DNA from 4 places in the Streptomyces sp. NPDC051183 genome. Region 2 is predicted to be linked to each of the others. Evidence: riboswitches for the same ligand, from Rfam matches in the RefSeq annotation. Region 2 holds a riboswitch; each other region holds the start of a gene.
The links. A riboswitch is a leader RNA that binds a small molecule or an ion and turns the genes downstream of it on or off. The one in region 2 is predicted to bind cobalamin.
Positions count from the first base shown of each region.

Region 1: another riboswitch for cobalamin. It lies ahead of AB0M99_RS10215 (ribonucleoside-diphosphate reductase subunit alpha); the one in region 2 lies ahead of AB0M99_RS33595 (energy-coupling factor ABC transporter permease).
Region 3: another riboswitch for cobalamin. It lies ahead of AB0M99_RS21990 (ABC transporter substrate-binding protein); the one in region 2 lies ahead of AB0M99_RS33595 (energy-coupling factor ABC transporter permease).
Region 4: another riboswitch for cobalamin. It lies ahead of AB0M99_RS16615 (cobalamin biosynthesis protein); the one in region 2 lies ahead of AB0M99_RS33595 (energy-coupling factor ABC transporter permease).

Region 1 covers NZ_JBFBBA010000009.1:37,477-41,678, forward strand. The annotation lists gene AB0M99_RS10200 (carbon starvation CstA family protein) at 1-631, shown strand, start outside; gene AB0M99_RS10205 (YbdD/YjiX family protein) at 628-822, shown strand; gene AB0M99_RS10210 (Uma2 family endonuclease) at 886-1,470, opposite strand; cobalamin riboswitch at 1,582-1,714, shown strand; gene AB0M99_RS10215 (ribonucleoside-diphosphate reductase subunit alpha) at 1,857-4,202, shown strand, end outside.
Region 2 covers NZ_JBFBBA010000057.1:10,629-14,830, forward strand. The annotation lists gene AB0M99_RS33580 (ATP-binding cassette domain-containing protein) at 1-720, opposite strand, end outside; gene cbiQ (cobalt ECF transporter T component CbiQ) at 717-1,466, opposite strand; gene AB0M99_RS33590 (energy-coupling factor ABC transporter substrate-binding protein) at 1,470-1,808, opposite strand; gene AB0M99_RS33595 (energy-coupling factor ABC transporter permease) at 1,820-2,512, opposite strand; cobalamin riboswitch at 2,541-2,760, opposite strand; gene AB0M99_RS33600 (flavodoxin family protein) at 2,826-3,539, shown strand; gene AB0M99_RS33605 (BTAD domain-containing putative transcriptional regulator) at 3,561-4,202, opposite strand, start outside.
Region 3 covers NZ_JBFBBA010000024.1:100,521-104,722, reverse strand. The annotation lists gene AB0M99_RS22005 (alpha/beta hydrolase) at 1-306, shown strand, start outside; partial or broken gene AB0M99_RS22000 (slipin family protein) at 313-513, opposite strand; gene AB0M99_RS21995 (hypothetical protein) at 1,079-1,507, opposite strand; cobalamin riboswitch at 1,743-1,928, shown strand; gene AB0M99_RS21990 (ABC transporter substrate-binding protein) at 2,163-3,398, shown strand; gene AB0M99_RS21985 (iron ABC transporter permease) at 3,395-4,202, shown strand, end outside.
Region 4 covers NZ_JBFBBA010000016.1:110,407-114,608, reverse strand. The annotation lists gene AB0M99_RS16625 (inorganic phosphate transporter) at 201-1,475, shown strand; gene AB0M99_RS16620 (hypothetical protein) at 1,504-1,725, shown strand; cobalamin riboswitch at 1,840-1,969, shown strand; gene AB0M99_RS16615 (cobalamin biosynthesis protein) at 2,005-2,994, shown strand; partial or broken gene AB0M99_RS16610 (cobyric acid synthase) at 2,991-4,202, shown strand, end outside.

The sequences.
Region 1 (4,202 bases), on a different contig from region 2:
GCCCGGCGTCTGGTTCGCGAGCGCGATCGTCGTCGGCGGCTGGGGCTACTTCCTGTGGGTCGGCGTCAAGGACCCGCTGGGCGGCATCAACCAGCTCTTCCCGCTGTTCGGCATCGCGAACCAGCTCCTCGCGGCGGTCGCGCTGGCCGTCTGCACCACGCTGCTGGTCAAGTCCGGCAGGCTCAAGTGGGCCTGGGTGACGGGTGTGCCGCTGGCCTGGGACGTGGCCGTCACGCTCACCGCGAGCTGGCAGAAGATCTTCTCCTCGGACGTGGCTGTCGGCTTCTTCGCCCGGCGCGACCAGTACCAGGACGCCATCGACGCGGGCAAGGTCCTCAAGCCCGCCAAGAACATGGACGAGATGCACACCGTGGTCACCAACGCCACCGTGGACGGGGTCCTGTCGGTGCTCTTCGCGGTCCTGATCGTCATCGTGCTGCTGGACGCCGCCCGCACCTGCCTGGCCGCCGTCCGCAACCCCGGCGCGGTCGCGCTCTCCGAGGTCCCGTGGACGGAGTCGAAGATCGTCGCCCCGGCCGGCCTGATCCCCACCGCCGAGGAGCGGGCGGAGCTCGCCGCCGCCGGGCTCGACTCGGGCGGCGGCCGGGTCAAGGAGCCGGCGGCGTCATGAGCCTGCGCAGCGTGCTCGCGAGGGTCCGGTACTACGTACGGGAGTTCTCGGGCGAGGCCGCCTACGACCGCTACGCGGCCCACGCCCGCTCCCACGACCCGCAGGCCCGGCCGATGACCCGCCGGGCCTTCGAACGCGCCCGTACGGACGCCCGCGAGGCCGACCCCCGCGAGGGGTTCCGCTGCTGCTGAGCCCACTTGGGTGCACGAAGGCCCCGCCGTCCCGCATCGGGACGGCGGGGCCCTTCGGCCTGATCAGCGCACCCAGTCCTTGAGGACCTCGGTCTGCAAGGTGATGCCGACGGGGTCGGGGAGCTCGACGTCCTTGCCGTATGCCACGACGTGGGTGCTCTCGTACCGCTGCCCGTTGGGCTGGCTGTAGACGGAGACCTCGCACTTGGCCCGGTCGATCAGCAGGTACACGGGGATGCCGGTCTCCGCGTAGGCACGAGGCTTCTCGACGTGGTCCCGCCGACGGGTATCGGAGTCCCACGATGTCACCTCGACGGCCATGAGGATCGGCCCTGGCTCGACCCAGTCGCCTTGTCCGACGAACGCTCCGGAGGGTGCCAGCGCCGCGTCCGGAATCGCCCGGCCTGCGCGGTACTCCTGCGCCTTGATCCCCTGCCCCGGGTGCAGCCAGAGTTCCGGCCGGTACTGCATACAGATCCGGGTGAGCCACTGGATGATCATCTGGTGGTCGCCGTCCGGCATGGCCTTACTCCTGATAACCCCGTCGATGAATTCCAGCCGCGTCCCCACTCGCTCGCGGGCCGCTATACGCGCCACGGCTTCGAAATCCTCGGTCAGCATGTGGGGCCGGTCAGTCATCACGGTCATGCCTCGCTCGCCTTCCTCGACGGTGCAGTCTCCGACGATAGCGGAGAGGTACGACACACGGACGGCACGTCGCAGCCGACACAACATGTGGGGGCTACCGCATGCAGCCGCCCCCACATGTATGCTCATGGCTGCTGTCGCCGCAGGGGAATCCGGTGCGAATCCGGAACTGTCCCGCAACGGTATGAAGTGTCCGGCTACCGGACACCAAGTCCGAGGACCTGCCGACAGCGCGCCCGGCTCGACCGAACCGGGTGCCGACACGTCCGGGCCTCGCGGTTGGGCCGGTGGACGCCATGCGGGGGACGCGATCCTGCCACGCCCGCATGCGCCCGCTCGCGCCCTGCCCCGCCGATGACCGGGCCGAGCGAGGGAGAGCTCCCCCCGTGACCATCGCGCCTGCCGCGCCGCGCGCCGAGTCCGACCAGCCCGCAGCTGAGGGTCCCGGGACCGCGTTGCTGCGTACTCTCACCGAGCTGACGGCCGACCTCCCCGACACCGACCCCGGCCGGGTCGCCGCCGCCGCGCTGCGCGGGCGCAGCTCCACCGCGGACGAGGCCGAGCTGCGGGGGCTCGCCACCGAGGCCGCCGCCGGTCTGATCTCCGAGGACCCGGCGTACTCCCGGCTGGCCGCGCGCCTGCTGACGTTCGCCGTCGCCGACGAGGCCGCGAGCCAGGGGGCCACCCCCTTCTCCGCCTCCGTCGAGGTCGGCCACCGCGAGGGCCTGATCGCCGACCGCACGGCCGAATTCGTACGCACCCATGCGAACCGCCTCGACGCGCTGGTCGAGCACGCGCTCGCCGAGGGCGCCGACGACCGCTTCGGCTTCTTCGGCCTGCGCACCCTGCACAGCCGCTACCTGCTGCGCCACCCGATCACCCGCCAGGTCATCGAGACCCCGCAGTACTTCATGCTGCGCGTGGCCTGCGGCCTGGCCGAGGACGAGAGCCTGCGCGCCGTCGAGGAAGTGGCCTCGCTCTACCGGCTGATGAGCCGCCTCGACTACCTGCCGTCCTCCCCCACGCTCTTCAACTCCGGCACCCGGCACCCGCAGATGTCCTCCTGCTACCTGCTGGACTCCCCGCTGGACGAGCTCGACTCGATCTACGACCGCTACCACCAGGTCGCGCGCCTCTCCAAGCACGCCGGCGGCATCGGTCTCTCGTACTCCCGCATCCGCGCCCGCGGTTCGCTGATCCGCGGTACGAACGGCCACTCCAACGGCATCGTGCCGTTCCTGAAGACCCTCGACGCCTCCGTCGCCGCCGTGAACCAGGGCGGCCGCCGCAAGGGCGCCGCCGCCGTGTACCTGGAGACCTGGCACGCGGACATCGAGGAGTTCCTGGAGCTCCGCGACAACACCGGCGAGGACCAGCGCCGCACCCACAACCTGAACCTCGCCCACTGGGTGCCGGACGAGTTCATGCGCCGCGTGAACGCCGACGCCGACTGGTCGCTGTTCTCCCCGGCCGATGTCCCCGAGCTGGTGGACCTGTGGGGCGACGAGTTCGACGCCGCCTACCGCAAGGCCGAGGCGGACGGCCTGGCCCGCAAGACCATGCCCGCGCGCGACCTGTACGGCCGGATGATGCGCACCCTCGCGCAGACCGGCCAGGGCTGGATGACCTTCAAGGACGCCTCCAACCGCACGGCGAACCAGACCGCCGAGCCGGGCTCGGTCGTCCACTCCTCCAACCTGTGCACCGAGATCATCGAGGTCACCAACGACGGCGAGACGGCCGTCTGCAACCTCGGCTCGGTCAACATGGGTGCCTTCGTGGTGGACGGCGAGATCGACTGGGAGCGCCTGGACGAGACCGTCCGCACCGCGGTGACCTTCCTCGACCGCGTGGTGGACATCAACTTCTACCCGACCGAGCAGGCCGGCCGCTCCAACTCCCGCTGGCGCCCGGTGGGCCTGGGCGCGATGGGCCTCCAGGACGTCTTCTTCAAGCTGAAGCTGCCCTTCGACTCCCCCGAGGCGAAGGCGCTGTCCACGAAGCTCTCCGAGCGCATCATGCTCGCCGCGTACGAGGCCTCCTGCGACCTCGCCGAGCGCAGCGGCCCGCTGCCGGCCTGGGAGCAGACCCGCACCGCCCGCGGTGTCCTGCACCCGGACCACTACGCGGGCATCGAGCTGAACTGGCCCGAGCGCTGGGACGCGCTGCGCGCCCGCGTCGCGAAGACCGGCATGCGCAACTCGCTGCTTCTCGCCATCGCCCCGACGGCGACGATCGCCTCGATCGCCGGCGTGTACGAGTGCATCGAGCCGCAGGTCTCCAACCTCTTCAAGCGCGAGACGCTCAGCGGTGAGTTCCTCCAGGTCAACGGCTACCTGGTGGAGGAGCTGAAGGAGCTCGGCGTCTGGGACGCGCAGACCCGCGAGGCGCTGCGCGAGTCCAGCGGCTCCGTGCAGGGCTTCGGCTGGATCCCGGCCGAGGTCCGCGAGCTGTACCGCACGGCGTGGGAGATCCCGCAGCGCGGCCTGATCGACATGGCGGCGGCCCGTACGCCGTTCCTCGACCAGTCGCAGTCGCTGAACCTGTTCCTGGAGACGCCGACCATCGGGAAGCTGTCCTCGATGTACGCGTACGCCTGGAAGCAGGGCCTGAAGACCACGTACTACCTGCGCTCGCGCCCGGCGACGAAGATCGCCCGCGCCGCGCAGGCCGCCACCCCCGCGGCGCTCCCGCCGGCCGACGCAGCCGCCGAGGCCGCGGCCGCGGAAGCG
Region 2 (4,202 bases):
CTGGCGCAGGCCCGCCGAGGCCAGCAGGGCGGGGTCCGACAGGAGGGTCCCCGCCGGGCCGAAGCGGATGCCCGACGGGGTCAGGACCGCCGCGTCGTCGGCCCAGCGGACCGCCAGGTCCACGTCGTGCGTTGCCATGACCACCGTGGTGCCCTGCGCACGCAGGCCCGCCAGGGCGTCCAGCAGCCGCTCCTGCCCGTCCGGGTCCAGGCCCGCCGTCGGCTCGTCCAGGATCAGCACGCGCGGAGCCATCGCCACCGCGCCCGCGATGGCCGCGCGCTTGCGCTGCCCGTACGAGAGCAGGTGCGTCGGGCGGTCGCGCAGGGCCGTGATGTCCAGGGCCGCCAGCGCCGAGTCCACGCGGGCCCGTACCTCCTGCGGCGCCAGGCCCATGTTCATCGGGCCGAAGGACACGTCCTGCTCCACCGAGGCGGCGAAGAGCTGGTCGTCCGGGTCCTGGACCACCAGCTGGACCGCCGTGCGCAGGCGCGTCAGGCCCTTGCGGTCGTGGCCGACCTCCGCGCCGTCGAGCCGCAGCGTGCCCGTACCGGGGCGCAGGCCCCCGCTCAGCAGCCGCATCAGCGTGGTCTTCCCGCTGCCGTTGCGGCCCAGCAGGACCAGTGCCCGCCCCTGCGCGATGCCGAAGTCCACGCCGGACAGCACGGCCGGGCCGTCCTCGTACGCGTAGCCCGCGCCCACCAGTTCCACCAACGGCCTCACAGGTAAAGCCCCTTCAGCAGGAGAGTCAGGGTGATCAGTGCGGCCAGCAGGGCCGCGGTCCCCGCCAGGAACCGCCACGACAGCGCCGCCTCCGGTACGAGGACCCGCAGCGCGCCGTCGTAGCCGCGCCCGGCCAGCCCCACCTGGAGCCGGGCCGCGCGGTCGAAGGCCCGTACGAACGAGGTCGCGGCGAGCCCCGCCAGGGACCGCCACACCGCGGCCCGGCCGGTGTGCCCGAGCCGGGCCGCCTGGGCCCGGCGGACCTGGGCCATCGAGTCCAGGAGCAGGAACCCGATCCGGTACATGACCAGGGCCACGTCCACCACCGGGGCCGGCACCCCCGCCCGCACCAGCCGCGGCAGCACGTCCGAGACCGGGGTGGTGAAGGCGAACAGCAGCACGCCCAGCGAGGCGGCCGAGGTGCGCAGCAGCAGCTCCGCCGCATGGCGCGGCCCGTCGGGGGCGAGCGAGAGCGGCCCGGCCGGACCGCCGACGGCGAACAGCAGCGGCAGCGCCCCGGTGAAGCAGAAGCCGAGCGGGATCCGGAAGGCGCGCCACAGCTGCCGTCCCCCCACCCCGGCGGGGCCGAGCAGCAGGGCGAGGGTCGCCGCGCCGACCAGCGGCCCGCCGGGCCAGGGCGGGAGGGACACGGCGGTGACCGTCAGCCCGAGGCCCAGCAGGGCCTTCTCCAGCGGGTGGCGGCAGCGCCAGCGGCTGCTGTGGGCCGCTACGTCGATGGGCAGCACCGCCTAGGACTCCGGGGCGGCTTCGGCGGCGGCCTCGCGCGCGGCGGCCTCACCCTGGCGGCGGCCCTTGCGCACGCCGAAGTAGTACGCGAGAACTCCCGCTCCGATGGCGGCCTGCAACGCGAACAGCGCCGACTCGACTTCCCCGGACGGGGGCTCGTACAGGGGGGAGAACCACGGCTCGTAGTCCGGCTTGAGCTCGGTGATGGCCGCTTCCGCCTGCGCGTCGGCACCCGCGAACGGCTCCTCCTTGCCCTCGCCCAGCCCCAGCGCGAGCGGGAGCACGGCGAGCGCCGCCACCAGGAGCAGCAGCAGGGCGTTGACCTTCGTGTTCTTGTTCATCTTGATGCCCATCAGGCCGCCGCCTCCTGCTGCTTGTCCCGGGTGAGCTTCGCGACGCCCAGGCGGACCAGGTCCGACTTGCTGGACTGCATGAGCAGCCGCATCACGAGGACGGTCAGCAGGCCCTCGCTCACCGCGAGCGGGATCTGGGTGACCGCGAAGATCCCGCCGAACTTCGCGAGCGCGCCGGGGAAGCCCGTGCCCGGGTCCGGGAAGGCCAGCGCCAGCTGCACGCTGGTGACGCAGTAGGTGACCAGGTCGGCGAAGAAGGCTCCGAAGAAGACGGTCACCATCAGCGGGAGGTCGAAGCGGCGCAGCAGCCGGTAGACCCCGTAGCCCGCCCAGGGGCCCGCGACGGCCATGGAGAAGACGTTGGCGCCGAGCGTGGTCAGCCCGCCGTGCGCCAGCAGGAGCGCCTGGAACAGCAGGGTGATCGTGCCGAGCACGGCCATGATCGGCGGCCGGAACAGGATCGCTCCGAGCCCGGTCCCGGTGGGGTGGGAGCAACTACCCGTCACCGAAGGGATCTTCAGGGCGGAAAGGACGAAGGTGAACGCTCCGGACGCCCCGAGCAGCAGCGTGCTCTCGGGGTTCGCCTTCACCTCACGGGTGAGGGCCCGGACGCCGTGCACGACGAAGGGGGCGGACGCGGCGCCCCAGGCGACCGCGTGCAAAGGGGGCAGGAACCCCTCGGCTATATGCATGAGTAGGGAGACCTCTCCAGCACCTCGTGGATGGACAACGCGCCCCGGCCGGTCTCCTGGCTCACGGGTGCTGATGCCCTGTCTCCGCCTTCCCGGGCGGCGCGGAACCTCCCGCACAGCCCAGTGGCTTTCCCGCAGGAGTGGAGCCGGACTTCCCGTTCACAGTGGCGAGGGCCGCGCCGGTTTTCCACCGGCTTCCCGAACACCAAGGCCCGCTGACCCTAGTCGCCCGGACGGACCGCTAACAACTTGCACCGATTCGTACGGCCGCGGTCCGGTGGCGGGCCCGCGCGGCGCCGGGGAGGGTGGGGGAATGGCCGCTGACTTCGACTACTCGGACCTGACCGCCGTCTACGTGAACTGCACCCTCAAACGCTCGCCCGAGACCAGCAACACCGAGGGCCTGATCGACAGGAGCCGCGCCGTCATGGCGGCGGCCGGCGTACGGACCTCGCTGATCCGCGCCGTGGACCACGACATCGCCACCGGTGTCTGGCCGGACATGACCGAGCACGGCTGGGAGAGCGACCAGTGGCCGGTCCTGTACAGCCAGATCATGGACGCCGACATCCTCGTGCTCTGCGGCCCGATCTGGCTCGGCGACAACAGCTCCGTGATGAAGCAGGTGATCGAGCGGCTCTACGCCTGCTCCTCGATCCTGAACGAGCGGGGCCAGTACGCGTACTACGGGCGCGTCGGCGGGGCGCTGATCACCGGGAACGAGGACGGCGTCAAGCACTGCGCCATGAACATCCTCTACAGCCTCCAGCACCTCGGCTACGCGATCCCCCCGCAGGCCGACGCCGGCTGGATCGGCGAGGCCGGGCCCGGACCCTCGTACCTCGACCCCGGATCGGGCGGCCCGGAGAACGACTTCACCAACCGGAACACCGCCTTCATGTCGTGGAACCTGATGCACCTGGCCGCCCTCCTCAAACGGGCCGGCGGCATGCCGGCGCACGGCAACCAGCGCTCCGAGTGGGACGCGGGCTGCCGCTTCGACTTCCCCAACCCCGAGCACCGCTGAGCCGCCCGCCGCGCCGCGGCCCTACGCGGGCACCTCCGCCAGGGCCGACTCCAACTGCGCCAGCAGGGGCCGGGCATCCATCCGGCGGCAGCTAGCCAGCGCCTCCTCCAGCAGAGCCCGGGCCCCCGCCGCGTCCCCCGAAGTCAGCAGCGCGCGGGCCAGCGGCGGCACGGCCAGGGCCCGCACCAGGCTCTGCCCCGAGCGGCGGCCCAGCCCGTCGGCCTCCCACAAGTGGTGCAGCGCCGCGGCCGTGTCCGAGCGCGCCAGGGCGATCCGGCCGAGCCCGATGCGGGCCGCGCTCTGGCCCGCCAGGTCGCCCGAGCCGACGGTGAAGGCCAGGATCTCGCCGAAACCCGCCTCCGCCTCGGCGAGCCGCCCCAGCACGCGCTGGGCATCGGCGACCCAGCGCAGCATGCACATCCGGGGCCAGGCCGCGCCGCCCGCCCCGGCGACCGCCAGCGCCTCGCGCAGCACCGGCAGTGCGCGGCCGGTCTCGCCGCGCGCGAACAGCACCTGGCCGATGCCGCGCAGCGCGTGGGCGTGGCCGTAGTGGTCGCCGGCCGCCTCGAAGACCGGGGCGATGCGCCGGCAGCGCCGCTCCGCCTCGGCGAGCCGGCCCTGGACCCGGTCGAGGTAGGAGAGCAGCCAGCCCGCGTACGCCGC
Region 3 (4,202 bases), on a different contig from region 2:
GAGGACTGCGCCGGCTGGAACGTCCCCGCGGTCCCGCCGTCGGCCCGGGAGGTCACCCGCAGTGACATCCCCACCCTCGTCATGTCGGGCGGATTCGACTCCCAGACCGGCGCCGAGAGCGGCACGTACGTGGCCCGCACCCTGCCCCGATCCACCGTCGTCACCATCCCGTACAACCCCCACGTGGTCCTCGCCACGTCGAAGTGCGCGCAGTCCATCGCCGTCTCGTTCTTCAACACCCCCACGGCCCCGAACACGGGCTGCCTCAAGGACGTGGAGCCCCCGAAGTTCGAGATCGGTCCTTGACGCGACCTAAGCCTCGGGTGTGATGCCCGAGGTTCCAGTAGCGGTGTCCGCGGCGTCGAAGTGCTTGGCCGCCCGGTCGAAGTAGCGCAGCAGCTCGACCGGGAACGGCATCACGAGGGTGGAGTTCTTCTCCGCCGCCACCTCGACCACCGTCTGCAGCAAGCGCAACTGCATCGCCTCCGGCGTATCGGCCGTGATCCGTGAGGCCGATGGTTGTACTCTGCGCAGCCCGCCCTTGACCTGCGATGAGCGGCAGGGAGCAGACAAACCGGGAGTTTCCTTACGCTTCGGACCATACCCAAGTCCGACATCTAGCTTTCGGATGTTTCCGCAGGTCAGTCCCCCTGATCCCTTCGGGTGCGTCTTGCCGGCGTGAAAACATGGCTGCGGCGCCTGCCCGCCGATGCCGGTAGCTCGTTGGGACGTTGAGCCCGTAGGTCAGTCTGGTGCCGGGGCCGCAGAGGGGCCACGCACTGTTGCCATCGAGCACGTCGGTCAGATTCTCGCTCCCCCCGCGGCCCCTTGGGCAGGCGTCGGCCCGTACGGACCAATACCGGGGTCAGCCGAGATACGGCCGGAAGGGATAGTAGGGCGATCTCGAGAGGCTGACTTGCCCCGCGTGCATGGCTGTTGCGGAGGTTGCGCGTGGTGGGGCGGGATATGTTGATCTGGGCCAGTTCATAGCCCCGGGTTTCCGTCATTCGCGCACGACAACCTGTACGGGCGCCCGCCCCCGGTACCCCGAGGGGCGGACGCCCTGCCGCTCCGGCCCTCAGGCGAGGGGGTTGCGGGCGGATTTGGAGCCCTCGGAGCAGGGGTCGGTGCCCCACTCCTCGTTACAGATGATGAGTGCGATGTTGGCGATGTTGTAGCCGTCCGAGAGGCTCAGGCCATTGTGCGGCGTCCCGCTCCCGTTGCAGCCGTTGTAGTCGTAGCGGAGCGTCGAGGTTGTCCAGTACTGACCGTTCGTCCGGTAGACCTTGAACTTCGCGTACACCGGGTTGGCATTGCACTTGGTGTCGCGGACGGTGAGGTTAATGTTGGACAGGCTGCCCGGGCCTGCCCACGTCCACGAGGCGCTCGCCGTGCCGTATCCGCTGGTCACCGAGGCGGATCCGGTAGCGGCGTGGGCGGTGCCTGGAAGCGCGAGGACGACCGCGGCGGCGGCCGCGGCGGTCGGCAGGGCATGACGGATGCGCATCGTTCCCCCTGGTCGGTCGCTGATGACGGGCCGAACCTAGCGCCCCGTCCCGGCAGAACGACAGGCTCCATAGCAAAGCCCCAGGTCAGCGACCTGGGGCTTGTTTGTTGTCTAGACCTATTGGGTGCCATGCGCGCCACGAGCTCGCTGAGGCAGAGCTCCGGGCGGGCTCCCCCGAGCCCGACGACCACGCGCTGTGGCCGGTCGCACAGTTGTGGGTCTGGCGGGGCTGCGGCCGGTTCTGCGATGCTTCCGTCCGACAAGCGACGGCGGAACGAGGAAGCCGGTGAGATTCCGGCACGGTACCGCCACTGTGTAGGGGGAGCGACTCCACCCATGGCCACCGCCCCATCCGGGGGTGGGAAGGCCGGAGAAGCCGTGATCCCGAGTCAGGAGACTCACGCCGTCGCACCTCGATGTACGGGGCGGATTTCCCCAGGAGAGGCGGTGGCACTCGTGTGCCTGCGTATGCGTTGTGGCGGCTTCGCGCTGCCCGTGGTTCTTCGGAGCCGGTCTGCCCGGGTTGATTCCCGCGCCCGTTCCCTCCTCAGGTTCTGACGACCCCCTCCCCCAGCGGGTTCCTTCCCGTGCGCCCGCATCACGTGCCCTGCGTACCAGTGCTGCGCACTGCCCATGAACGTCACCAGGAGTCACCTTGTCCGTACGATCCGCCATGCCCGGTCGCCGTCAGGCAGCCGTGGTGGCCTTCCTCGCCGCCGCCCTCACGCTCACCGCGTGCGGCAGCGACGCCGGCCCGCCCGCCGACGCCAAGGCCCAGGCCGTCGGGGGGGGTTGCATCAAGGACTTCGACCCGGCCAAGGACTACTTCCCGGTCAAGTCGACGGTGGAGCACGCCAAGAACTTCACGCTCCGGTACGAGAAGAGCTACCAGGTGCTCACCGTCAACGAGCCCTTCCCCAAGGGGAAGCCCGAGTCGTACGTCCTGGTCAAGTGCGGTGCGCCAAAGCCGGAGTTGACCGGTGAGCTGGCGTCCGCGCAGCAGGTCACGGTTCCGGTCAAGAGCCTGTACTCCGCCTCCACCACCCACCTGCCGCTGCTCACCGAGACCGGCGCCCTCGACGTGCTGACGGGGGTGGCGAGCACCGCGACCATCTCCTCCGCCCAGGTGATCGAGCGGGTGAAGGCAGGGAAGGTCACCGAGTACGCCAAGGACCGTACGCTCAACGCCGAGACGGTCATCGGCGCCAAGCCGGATGTACTGATGACCCAGGGCACCGACGACCCGCAGTACCCGAAGCTGCGCCAGGCCGGAATCGCCGTCGTCGCCAACGCCGAGTGGCTGGAGGCCAGTCCGCTCGGCCGCGCCGAGTGGGTCAAGGCGATGGCCGCGCTCACCGGGGCGGAGCAGCGAGCCGGCGAGGTCTTCGACACCATCGAGACCGACTACCGGAAGGTCGCCGAGAAGGGCGCACAGGCGGTAAAGGACGGCAAGACCGTCGAAATCCTGCCCGGCACGATGTACCAGGGCACCTGGTACATGCCCGCCGGCGGCAGCTACGCCGCCCAGCTGATCAAGGACGCGGGCGGCACCTACCCCTGGGCCGGCGAGGCGGGCACCGGCAACCTGCAGCTGAACTTCGAGGCCGTGTACGCCAAGGGCGGCGAGGCCCCGGTCTGGATCGCCGACCAGAAGTGGAAGTCCACCGCCGACGCGGTGAAGGCGGACAACCGGTACGGGCAGTTGAAGGCTCTCTCCGGCGGTGCGGTCTGGACGAACACCAAGGCGCTCGGCCCCGGCGGCGGCAACGACTACTTCGAGCGCGGCGTGCTGCGCCCTGACCTGGTCCTCGCCGACCTCTTCGCGCTGATGCACCCGGACCAGGCGAAGGACCACACGTTCACCTTCTACCAGCCGGTGCCGAAGGCGTGACGACGCACACGGCAACCGCGCCGACCGCCGTCCCGGATGCCCCCGACGCCCCGCGGCCGCTGCGGGCGGGGCGGCGGCGCCTCGCCGTCGTCCTCGCCCTCGCGGCCGGTACCGCCACGCTGTTCGTCCTCACCATCGCGACCGGCTCCCACCCGGTGCCGGTCGCGGAGGTGGTGCGGATCCTGTTCGGCGGCACCGCCGAGGACCCGCGATGGACGGTGATCGTCGAGCAGGTGCGGCTGCCGCGCGCGCTGACCGCCGCCGCCGTCGGTGCCGCCCTGGCGGTGGCGGGCGCACAGATGCAGACCTTGTTCCGCAACGCGCTGGCCGACCCGTTCTCCCTCGGGGTGAGTTCGGGCGCGAGCATGGGCGTCGCCGCCGTGGTGGTCGGCACCGGCGGGGTGGCCGGAAGCTTCACCGGAAACCTCGCCGGACTGGGGCGTGGGGGCGTCGTCCTGGCCGCCTCGCTCGGCGCCGCCGCCGTGCTGGCCCTCGTACTGCTGCTCTCGCGATGGGTCCAGTCGGCCGTCACCCTGCTCGTCATCGGTGTCATGATCGGGTCGGCGGCCACCGCCGTGGTCGGCGTGATGCTCGTCTACGCCCGTCCCGAACGCGCCCAGCAGTTCGTCATGTGGGGCCTGGGCAGCTTCAGCGCCACGACCTGGCCCGACCTCCAGGTCATGCTGCCCGTCATCGGAGCCGGACTGCTGACCGCCCTGCTCACCGCCAAACGCCTCAACGCCCTGCTGCTCGGCGAGGACTACGCCCGCACCATGGGGCTGAACGTGCGGCGCAGCCGCGATC
Region 4 (4,202 bases), on a different contig from region 2:
GGGTGCCGGAGGTCTCCCGCGAGGGGTTCCGTTCACCCGGCTCTGACGTGCGTCAATCGATATATCTACCGCTGTAGCGGGACAAACGTCCCGATGGCATGCCGGGGCGAGACACCGCTTCGCCCGTCTCAGTTCACCTTCCGTTCATCCAGGTTGCTTACGGTCCACGAGCCACTGACGTCAAACAGAAGCCTGGGTAAATGGAGCACATAACGCTTCTCCTCGGGATCGTGATCATCACCGCTCTCGTGTTCGACTTCACGAACGGTTTTCACGACACGGCCAACGCGATGGCCACCACCATCTCGACCGGCGCCCTCAAGCCCAAGACTGCGGTGGCCATGTCCGCCGTCCTGAACCTCGTCGGCGCGTTCATGTCCGTGGAGGTCGCCAAGACGATCTCCAAGGGCCTGGTCAACGAAGAGGGCATTCAGCCAGAAGTGATCTTCGCGGCCCTGGTCGGCGCGATCCTCTGGAACCTCGTCACCTGGCTCGTCGGGCTCCCCTCCAGCTCCTCCCACGCCCTGATGGGCGGCCTGATCGGCGCCGCGGTCGCCTCCGCCGGCCTGGACGCCGTCAACGGCAGCGTCGTCGTCACCAAGGTGCTCATCCCCGCGATCGCCGCGCCCCTGGTCGCCGGCATCGCCGCGATGCTGGCCGCCAAGCTCACCTACAAGCTCGGCAACAAGGTCGGCGAGAAGACCTCCACCAAGGGCTACCGCGCCGGTCAGATCGCCTCGGCCGGTCTCGTCTCCCTCGCGCACGGCACCAACGACGCGCAGAAGACGATGGGCATCATCACCCTGGCGCTGGTCGCCGGCGGTGCGCTCGCCCCCGGGTCCAACCCGCCGGTCTGGGTCATCGTCTCCGCCGGCCTGGCCATCGCGATGGGCACCTACCTCGGCGGCTGGCGCATCATCCGCACCATGGGCAGCGGCCTGACCGACCTGCAGCCGCAGCAGGGCTTCGCCGCCCAGACCTCGGCCGCCAGCGTCATCCTGGCCTCCTCCAGCCTCGGCTTCTCCCTCTCCACCACCCACGCCTGCTCCGGCGCGGTCATGGGTGCGGGCCTGGGCCGCAAGGGCGGTGTGGTCCGCTGGTCCACCGCCACCCGCATGTTCATCGCGTGGGGCCTGACCCTGCCGGCCGCCGCCCTCGTCGCCTCCGGCGCCGAGCTGGTCATGCGCACCGGTGACGTCGGCGTCGCCGGCGTGGCGGTCTTCCTGGTCGCCTCGTGCATCGCCATCTGGGTCATCTCCCGCCGCCAGGTCGTCGACCACAACAACGTCAACGACGTGGCGCCGGCCGGCGCCGAAGCCGAGCAGCCCGGTGTGGTCACCACCGCCATGGCCGCCGTCGCCGTCCCGCCGACCGCGGGCACGACCGCCGCGGTGACGGACGACGCCCTCAAGGCCACCATCCCGGCCACGACGGCCACCCCGGCGACCCCTGCGGCTCCGGCCGCCGCGGTCTGACCCCGAGAACGACAGAGGAAACGGCAGTATGAAGATCGACTGGGCAGCACTCGGCTCCGTCTTCGGGGTCAGCCTCTCCGCCACCGTCGCGCTCGTGGCCCTCTTCACCCTGGGCCTCGTGGGCCTCTCCAAGCACGAGGCCGCCACCGAGCAGGGCGGCGCCGCCACCCTGGCCCGCAGCGGCGCGTACGCCTGCTTCGCGCTGTGCGCGGCGGCCGTGACCTACGCCATCTACCTGATCGTCAGCTGAGGCACTCGCACACCACGCGTCAGGGCTCCCTCCGGGTTTCTCCCGGAGGGAGCTTTCGCGTACGCCGTCGCAGGTCAACGGCGAGTTGACGGGCGTTCGCGGTGCGTGGTGGACTGCCCGAGCCAATACGGCGGCATGGAGAGGAAGTCCGGTGCGAATCCGGCGCGGTCCCGCCACTGTCACCGGACGCTCTGCCGAGCGGATCCGGGAGCCAGGAACTCTCGCCGCCGGTCACGTCGAACCAGGGCGCGGACCCTGAGTGAGGACATACCTGCCACCATGCGTGCCGATCGCGTTTTCGCGTACGGCGCCACGGCCGGCCTGATCGGCGACCGGATCCTCGGTGATCCTCGCCGCGGGCACCCCGTGGCCGCCTTCGGACGGACCGCCGCCGCCGTCGAGCGTGCCCTGTGGCGCGACGACCGCGCCCGGGGCGTCCTGCACACCCTGGTGTGCGCCGGGGGCGCGGCCGTTGTCGGCGCGCTGGGCGCACGGGCCGTGCGCTCCCGGCCCGCGGCCGCCCGTATCGCTCTGACCGCCGCCGCCACCTGGGCCGTCGTGGGCGGCACCTCGCTGGGCCGGGAGGCCCGCGCCATCGGCGGCGCGCTCGCCGCCGGGGACGCAGAGGTGGCCCGGGAGCGGCTGCCGCACCTGTGCGGGCGCGACCCGCACTCCCTCGACGAGCAGCAGATGGCCCGCGCCGTCGTGGAGTCGGTCGCCGAGAACACCTCCGACGCGGTGGTCGGGGCCCTGGTCTGGGGAGCCGTCGCCGGCGTCCCCGGGCTGCTGGCCTTCCGCGCCGTGAACACCCTGGACGCGATGGTCGGCCACAAGTCCCCCCGCTACCTGCGCTACGGCTGGGCCTCGGCCCGGCTGGACGACGTCGCGGGCTGGCCGGGCGCCCGGCTGACCGCGCTCGCCGCCGTACTGGCCGGTCCCGACCGGCGGGGGGCCGTACGGGCCTGGCGCGCCGACGCCGCCGCCCATCCGAGCCCGAACGCCGGGCCCGTGGAGGCCTCGTTCGCCGGTGCGCTCGGCGTACGCCTCGGCGGCACCCTCGCGTACGGCGGCCGGGTCGAGCACCGGGCCGTCCTGAACGGCGCGCAGGGGCGGCCGGTGGAGGTCGCGGACATCGAGCGGGCGGTACGGCTGTCGCGGCAGGTGACGTGGCTGGCGCTGGGCGCCTGCGTATCGGCCCGGCTGCTGGTGGCCCGGGTCTCCCTGGGCTCCGGGGTCTCCCGCAGGACGAGGAAGGGGCGGCGCGCATGAGCGGCGCGAAGCGCGGCGGCGGACTGCTCGTCGCCGGTACGACATCGGACGCGGGCAAGAGCGTGGTCACGGCGGGCATCTGCCGCTGGCTGGCCCGGCAGGGCGTGAAGGTGGCCCCGTTCAAGGCGCAGAACATGTCGCTGAACTCCTTCGTGACCCGCGAGGGCGCCGAGATCGGGCGAGCGCAGGCGATGCAGGCGCAGGCCGCGCGCGTGGAGCCGACCGCGCTGATGAACCCGGTGCTGCTCAAGCCCGGCAGCGACCGCAGCAGCCAGGTGGTGCTGCTGGGCAAGCCGGTGGGCGAGATGAGCGCCCGCGGCTACCACGGCGGGCGGCAGGAGCAGTTGCTCGGCATCGTCACGGACTGCCTGGAGCAGCTGCGGGGCACGTATGACGCCGTGATCTGCGAGGGGGCGGGGAGTCCGGCCGAGATCAACCTGCGCCGGACCGACATCGTGAACATGGGCATCGCGCGGGCCGCGCGGTTCCCGGTCGTCGTGGTCGGGGACATCGACCGGGGCGGGGTCTTCGCGTCCTTCTTCGGGACGACGGCGCTGCTCTCGCCCGAGGACCAGTCGCTGATCGCCGGGTACATGGTGAACAAGTTCCGCGGCGACGTCTCCCTGCTGGAGCCCGGCATGGAGATGCTGCGCGGGCTCACCGGGCGGGGGACGTACGGGGTGCTGCCCTTCCAGCACGGACTGGGCATCGACGAGGAGGACGGGCTGCGGGTCTCGCTGCGCGGCGCGGTACGGGAGTCCGTGGTCGCCCCGCCGGTCGGCGAGGACGTGCTGCGGGTCGCGGTGTGCGCGGTGCCGCTGATGTCGAACTTCACGGACGTCGACGCGCTCGCGGCGGAGCCGGGGGTCGTGGTGCGGTTCGTGGACCGGGCGGAGGAGCTGGCCGACGCGGACCTGGTCGTCGTGCCCGGCACCCGGGGCACGGTCAAGGCCCTGGCCTGGCTGCGCGAGCGGGGCCTGGCCGACGCGCTGGTCCGGCGGGCCGCGGAGGGCCGGCCGGTGCTCGGGATCTGCGGCGGGTTCCAGGTGCTGGGCGAGCGGATCTCCGACGAGGTCGAATCCCGGGCGGGGGACGTGGACGGCCTCGGCCTGCTGCCCGTACGCATCCGCTTCGAGCGGGAGAAGACCCTCGCGCGGCCGGTGGGTTCGGCGCTCGGCGAGCCGGTCGAGGGGTACGAGATCCACCAC